Aureimonas sp. SA4125: one gene and its partner. The protein of the gene in region 1 interacts with the protein of each later gene in a pairwise test. Links are inferred from orthologs where the notes say so. Each region holds a gene or a part of one and is shown in the gene's direction. Other genes may lie near its edges.

Region 1 (3,022 bases):
GCGAGGAGCGCATCACCTACAACGCGCCGCCGCATCGCTTCGAGGCCGGCACACCGCAGATCGCCCAGGCGATCGGGCTCGCGGCATCTTTGCGTTACATGGAATCACTCGGCCGCGACGCCATCCTCGACCACGAGACCATGCTGCGCGACTATGCCCATGAACGACTGAGTGCCGTGAATTCGTTGCGGATCTACGGGACGGCTCCGGGCAAGGGGGCCATCGTTTCCTTCGACCTCGAGGGAATTCATTCCCACGACGTGTCGATGGTCATCGACCGTGAAGGCGTCGCGGTACGGGCCGGAACGCACTGCGCCCAGCCCCTGTTGAAACGCTTCGGCGCGACCTCTACCTGTCGTGCCTCGTTCGGGCTGTATAATACGCGGGCGGAAGTTGATATCCTGGCCGAGGCTCTGGAAAAGGCGAGGCGTTTTTTCGCTTGAGGACCAATAACATGACCGAAGATGCCGACCTGAAGATGGAAGCCGTGACACTGGCTGCGGACGAGACGGCCGACGCCAACGTCGCGATGGCGCAAGGAGCGTCCGACGTCTCGGCGATCCCGGCCGAGGAACTCACACGGCTGACCGACGATATCGTCGCCGCGCTGAAGACCGTCTACGACCCTGAAATACCGGCCGACATCTACGAGCTCGGTCTCATCTACAAGATCGACATCGAGGACGACCGCAGCGTCGGCGTCGAAATGACGCTGACCGCGCCGGGCTGTCCCGTCGCCGGTGAAATGCCGATCTGGGTGGAAAACGCCGTGTCCTCCGTCGAGGGAGTTTCCCATGTCCGGGTCAACCTCGTCTTCGACCCGCCGTGGACCCCGGACCGGATGAGCGAAGAGGCACAGGTCGCCGTCGGCTGGTTCTAGCTGGCGTGGGCTGGGCCGAGACTGGAGGAAGGCACGCCTGACTCCGCAGCTGGCCTTGTGTTCTGCCGCACGGGCGCGCATTTTCGTACCGATCGTTCGCATACGATCCTGCTGCCACGAAAGGACTTGGGACTCATGGGTCGATTCGCCATCATGAACCTAACCGACACCGCCGCCCTTAGGGTGCGGGACATTCTGGCGGCAAAAGGCGGCGATGCCCTCGGTCTGCGCGTCGGCGTGAAGAAGGGCGGCTGTGCCGGTATGGAATACACCGTCGAACTCGCGACCGAAACGAAGCCGCATGAGGACATGGTCGAAAAGAACGGCGCCAAGGTCTTCGTCGCCCCGGAGGCCGTCCTTTTTCTGCTCGGCACCGAGATGGACTACGAGGAGACGACGCTTCGCTCGGGCTTCACCTTCAGGAATCCGAACCAGACCTCGGCCTGCGGATGCGGCGAATCCGTGGAGCTGACGCCGGTCGACGCGTCGGCGATCGAAAACCGCGCCGTCTGAGGAACGCCCGGGAACTCGGATGGACGAAGACCTGCTCCGCGAGGTTTTTGAGTCGTTGGGCACGATCTCCGTCCGGCGCATGTTCGGCGGGCAGGGCATCTACGCCGACGGGACGATCGTGGCCCTTGTCGTGCGGGGCGATCTCATGCTGAAGGGCGACGCGCAGTCTGTGCCTGTGTTCGAGGCCGCCGGTTCGACCCGATGGGTGTATGCGACGTCAGGGAGACCCGAGGTCCAGATGCCGTATTTCACCGCTCCCGGCGAAATCTTTGACGATCCCGGATTGCGCGGCCTATTGGGCGGCGCTGGCGTTCGAAGCGGGACGCCGCAGTGCTGCTTCCAGGAAGCGGGCCACTCCGACGTCAAAACGGCCGCGCTGATCAAAGTCGCGGCCGCTCGAGGTGTTGCAAGGGTTCCGTCTGCACGCTGAAACCGCGCGATGGGTCGCGCGGCCCTTGGCGCCGAATCAGAATCCCGTCTCGATCAGCATGAAGGCCGGAACCTCCTCCCCGAAACCGATGGGGGAGCGTTCGTCCGAGCGGCCGCCGTCATGGCGCCCGCTTTGACGGGCGCCGTCGCGTGGCTCGCGACCGCCCCGAGCGCCAGAGGTTTGACGGGGCGCCGGGGCCCGTTCGATCGCAACCGGACGGGGCTCTGCGGCAGGCGGGACGGCGACGTCGATCGGCGGCACGTCGGCCGTCGGAGCGACAACCTCGGACGGGCTCACCATGACCGGTGCCGCGACGTCGGGAACCACATCCGGCACTTCGGCGACCGGCTCCGCTTCGGCGGCGGCGCTGTTGCGCGCCTCGACCGAATTGGCACGGGGACGGCGCGGCGTTCCACTGGCACTGCGGCGCAGCTTCTTTTCGGGCTTGGGCTCTTCGGCGGACGTTTCGATCGCGGGGAGGTCGGCGACCTGGCCGTCGAGCCACTCGAATTGGGTGTCGAGCATCTTCTCGATCGCATCGAGATACTTCTTGTCGGTGCGGGTGACGAGCGTGAAAGCCTTGCCCGAACGTCCGGCGCGGCCGGTGCGGCCGATGCGGTGGACGTAGTCCTCGGCATGGATCGGTACGTCGAAATTGAAGACGTGACTGACCGCCGGGATGTCGAGCCCGCGGGCGGCGACGTCCGACGCCACGAGGATCTGGATCTTGTTCTCGCGGAAATTGTGCAGCATCGTCATGCGCGCCCGCTGCTCCATGTCGCCGTGCAGGGCGCCGGCGGAGAAGCCGTGCTTTTCCAGCGACCGGAAGAGAGAGGCGACATCGATCTTGCGGTTGCAGAAGATGATCGCGTTCGTGATGTCGTCCTGGCTGCGCAAGAGCTTCCGCAGCGTTTCGCGCTTGGCGTAGTCTTCCTTGTGGGTGGCGACGGCCTTCTGCTCGACGGTCAGCGCAGCCGAGGAAGCCTTGGCGACCTCGATTCGGACCGGATTCTGTAGGAACTGCTCAGTCAGGCGCGTGATCTCAGGCGGCATGGTGGCGGAAAAGAAGAGCGTCTGGCGGGTAAAGGGGATCATCTTGCAGATCCGCTCGATATCCGGGATGAAGCCCATATCGAGCATCCGGTCGGCCTCGTCGATGACGAGGATCTCGACGCCGGTCATCAGCAGCTTGCCGCGTT
Region 2 (3,170 bases), 570 kb from region 1 along the record:
CGACGGCGAAAGCGTGCGCGGCCAGCCCGAGACGGGGCCAGCCGGTGCGGCAGCGGCGGATGCGACGAGCCGGTCCGCCGGCCTTTCCGATGAACGGTCCGCGGCGGTGACGGAAGCGGCATCGGCAGGGAGGGCGGCAACCGCGGCAGGGCGCGTCTCGTCGCCCAGGGCGCCGGTCGCTTCCTGGATCTGGCGGTCGAACTCGCTGAAGGCGAAGTCGATGTCGACGGTATCGGGCGTCATCGATTCCGGTTCGATATGCCCCTGGACCGTGGCCGTCGGCCCCTTGTCCGATTCTTCGAGCATGTCGGCGTTGAGCGCAGCCTCCAATTCGTCGAGGGCTTCGTCGGGCAGCGAATCGTAGGTCTTGATGTTTGCCATGTGCCGTCGCGCCTCACTACTCGTTACGCAGGACCCGTGAACAGTGCGGGTCGCTTCCCCCGCCGTCCAGCATGGCCGAACGACGCCTCGGGAACGATGATCCCTTCGGCCGGTCGGCCGTCGGGCGTCAGTCTCTCTAGCTGTATCGTAGTTATGGCGCTTTTCGAAAGAAACCGTAAATCCGGGTGATCCCTACAACTTTAAAGATAGGGTTAACGATAGGAGGCGATTTGCAAATTTTCGGGCACCAAAGACACGGTCCGTTCGCTTTACTGGCTTTCGACGCCCGCTTGCTCGATCGGTTGGATGCTGCCCCGCCGTCGCCGGCCTCGTCCGCTCCGTTCCCCGGACTGGCCGAGCTTAACCCATCCTACACCGAATGCGGGCAGCGTGGACGGCACGAACGACAAATCCCCGTATCGTTGTCTTCCAGGGAAAACACTCATGGCCGGATTCGCACGGCTTGCTTCCGCGGCCCTTTCCGTCGGAAGGGACGTCTCCGGCGACTGCCCTTCGCGCAGCCGTCCGATCGACCTCGTTCACCTGACGCGGCAGACCCTCGGTGACCGGGCGCTCGAACGCGAGATCCTCGGGCTGATGCAACGGCAGATCATCGCCTTTGCCGACCGGCTGCATCTCGCGACCGACGCGGAGCGGGGCCAGATCGCGCATGCGCTGAAAGGCGCGGCGCGCAACATCGGCGCCTTTGCATTGGCGGCTGCCGCCGAAACGCTCGAGAGAGAGCCCGGCAGCGCGTCGGCGCAGGCCGCGATGGAAGCGGAAATGCAGCGGATCTCCCTTTTCATAGCGGCCCTCGGCAACTGACGGCGCTTCGCTCCGCTGCGGGGTCGGACATGCGAAGGCGACCTCCTAACCCGCGGTTGACTTCGCCGAAGGCGACCCGCTAACCAAGGCACCTCGCGCGGGACCTGCGCAACACCAACAGCCGAGCGCCAGATGACCCAGATCACCTTCGTCACCCATGATGGTGCCCGCCATGTCGTCGAAGCGGCGAACGGGACCTCGGCGATGGAGAACGCGATCCGCAATTCGGTACCCGGGATCGACGCGGAGTGTGGCGGCGCCTGCGCCTGCGCGACCTGCCATGTCTATGTCGACGAGGCCTGGCAGACTGTCGTCGGCCAGCCCGAGGCGATGGAGGAGGACATGCTCGATTTCGCGATCGACATGCGTCCGAACTCCCGCCTGTCCTGCCAGATCCGCGTGCGCGACGAACTCGACGGTCTGATCCTGTTTGTGCCCGCGCGTCAGTCCTGACGCGGCTGACACCAGCCGGCTATGACATTCCGCGCCGCTTCAAGGATTCTGCGTCGCTTCCGCGACGTTGAGCTTCAGAAGCCGGCGCAGCCGCATGTTCATCTCGCGTCCCTCGATGACGTCGAACTGCGTTTGCGCATCCTGATGCCAGGCGAGGTAGCGTGCGCTGACGGCGTTGACACGGGCTTCCATCGCGTCGCAGTCGCGTTCGGGCGCAAGGTTGCGCAGCGCCGACTCCATCTTCTTCACATAGGTGCGCGCGATGTTGGAATGCTGGGCTTCGTGGCGCGCGATGTCGTCCGACAGCGTCTTCCAGATGATCGCGGTGCGGGTCGAGGCCGCCTTCGGTCGGCTCCATTTCGGCAGGGTTTCGACGAGGTTCAACGTCAGCGCCGTCGAGGCGACACGGCACGACCCATCCTTCGGCTTGTAGGTCACCTTGCCCCCGAACTTGACCTCGGTCGCGCCAGGATGGCGGGAGCCGGTTGCGGACATCAGCGGGCCCTTGCGGCCGAGATCGCGGTCGAGTTCCTCGAGCGTCTCGCCGCGTACGGTAAAGTAGGTGGTCTTTTGCCGGATATCGGCGGCGCCCGCCGGAAGCACGGCGGCAAGGGCAAGCGCGAGGATCGGCAGACGGCGCAGCATCGAAGCCTCCGGGGCAGGCAAATCGGGCGAAAGCTCACGCTAACCGAAAGCGCTTCTGATACAAGCGCATCGCCCGATCACCTATCAAAGAGCGCGACGTTTTCGCGGCAGATGGCAAAGAGGTCACAATGCAGCCGATAGCACCGCGTGGCGGCACCTGGCACGTCGGCCACGGCCGCGTTCTGGAAATGGGGGCGCGCGCCGCGATCATGGGCGTTCTGAACGTCACGCCGGACAGCTTTTCCGATGGCGGCCGCTATGCCGGCGTCGAGGCGGCGGTCTCCGCGGCCCTTGGCATGGTGGCAGAGGGCGCCGAGATCATCGATATCGGTGGCGAATCGACCCGGCCGGGCGCCACTCCCGTCGATCCGCTCGAAGAGCAGCGGCGTGTCCTGCCTGTCGTCGAGGCGCTGGCGGCGCGATCCGACTGTCTGATCTCGATCGACACCTATCGCGCCGAGACGGCGCGTCTTGCCGTCGCCGCCGGCGCGCATATCGTCAACGACGTCTGGGGCGCCCAGAAGGAGCCGGACATCGCGCGCGTCGCGGCTTCCACGGGGGCCGGCATCTGCCTCATGCACACCGGCCGCGAACGCGCCAAGCTGGCGGACGTCATCAACGATCAACGGCTGTTTCTGAGGGAATCTCTGCGCATTGCGGCGGAGGCAGGGATCGCGCCCGGCGCCATCGTTCTCGATCCGGGCTTCGGCTTCGAGAAGGACGGGCCGGAGAACATGATCCTCATCGCGCGCTTCCACGAAATCATGGATCTCGGTTTTCCGCTGCTCGTCGGCACCTCGCGCAAGCGCTTCGTGCGCGGCATCATCGGCCGCAACGACCCGGAGCCGGACGTCGCGACCGCTGCG

The links.
Region 2: the proteins of sufA (region 1) and Sa4125_RS13190 interact in binary tests that used the Escherichia coli proteins (3 or more experiments, as listed by UniProt). The link is inferred for Aureimonas sp. SA4125 from one-to-one orthologs.

The regions. Positions count from the first base shown.
Region 1 is NZ_AP025032.1:2,225,755-2,228,776, forward strand. Bases 1-2,704 are described here. They hold sufA (Fe-S cluster assembly scaffold SufA), read left to right. Parts: upstream 1-1,015; coding sequence 1,016-1,393; downstream 1,394-2,704. Other genes in these bases: Sa4125_RS10300 (cysteine desulfurase), read left to right, coding at 1-443; Sa4125_RS10305 (SUF system Fe-S cluster assembly protein), read left to right, coding at 530-880; Sa4125_RS10315 (TfoX/Sxy family protein), read left to right, coding at 1,413-1,823; Sa4125_RS10320 (DEAD/DEAH box helicase), read right to left, coding at 1,860-2,704. Outside these bases: more of Sa4125_RS10320, read right to left, coding at 2,705-3,022. UniProt on the Escherichia coli protein: Is able to transfer iron-sulfur clusters to apo-ferredoxin. Multiple cycles of [2Fe2S] cluster formation and transfer are observed, suggesting that IscA acts catalytically.
Region 2 is NZ_AP025032.1:2,791,947-2,795,116, reverse strand. Bases 147-2,998 are described here. They hold Sa4125_RS13190 (2Fe-2S iron-sulfur cluster-binding protein), read left to right. Parts: upstream 147-1,338; coding sequence 1,339-1,659; downstream 1,660-2,998. Other genes in these bases: folP (dihydropteroate synthase), read left to right, coding at 2,433-2,998; Sa4125_RS13185 (DUF922 domain-containing protein), read right to left, coding at 1,699-2,304; Sa4125_RS13195 (Hpt domain-containing protein), read left to right, coding at 826-1,206; Sa4125_RS13200 (hypothetical protein), read right to left, coding at 147-381. Outside these bases: more of Sa4125_RS13200, read right to left, coding at 1-146; more of folP, read left to right, coding at 2,999-3,170. UniProt on the Escherichia coli protein: Ferredoxin are iron-sulfur proteins that transfer electrons in a wide variety of metabolic reactions. Although the function of this ferredoxin is unknown it is probable that it has a role as a cellular electron transfer protein.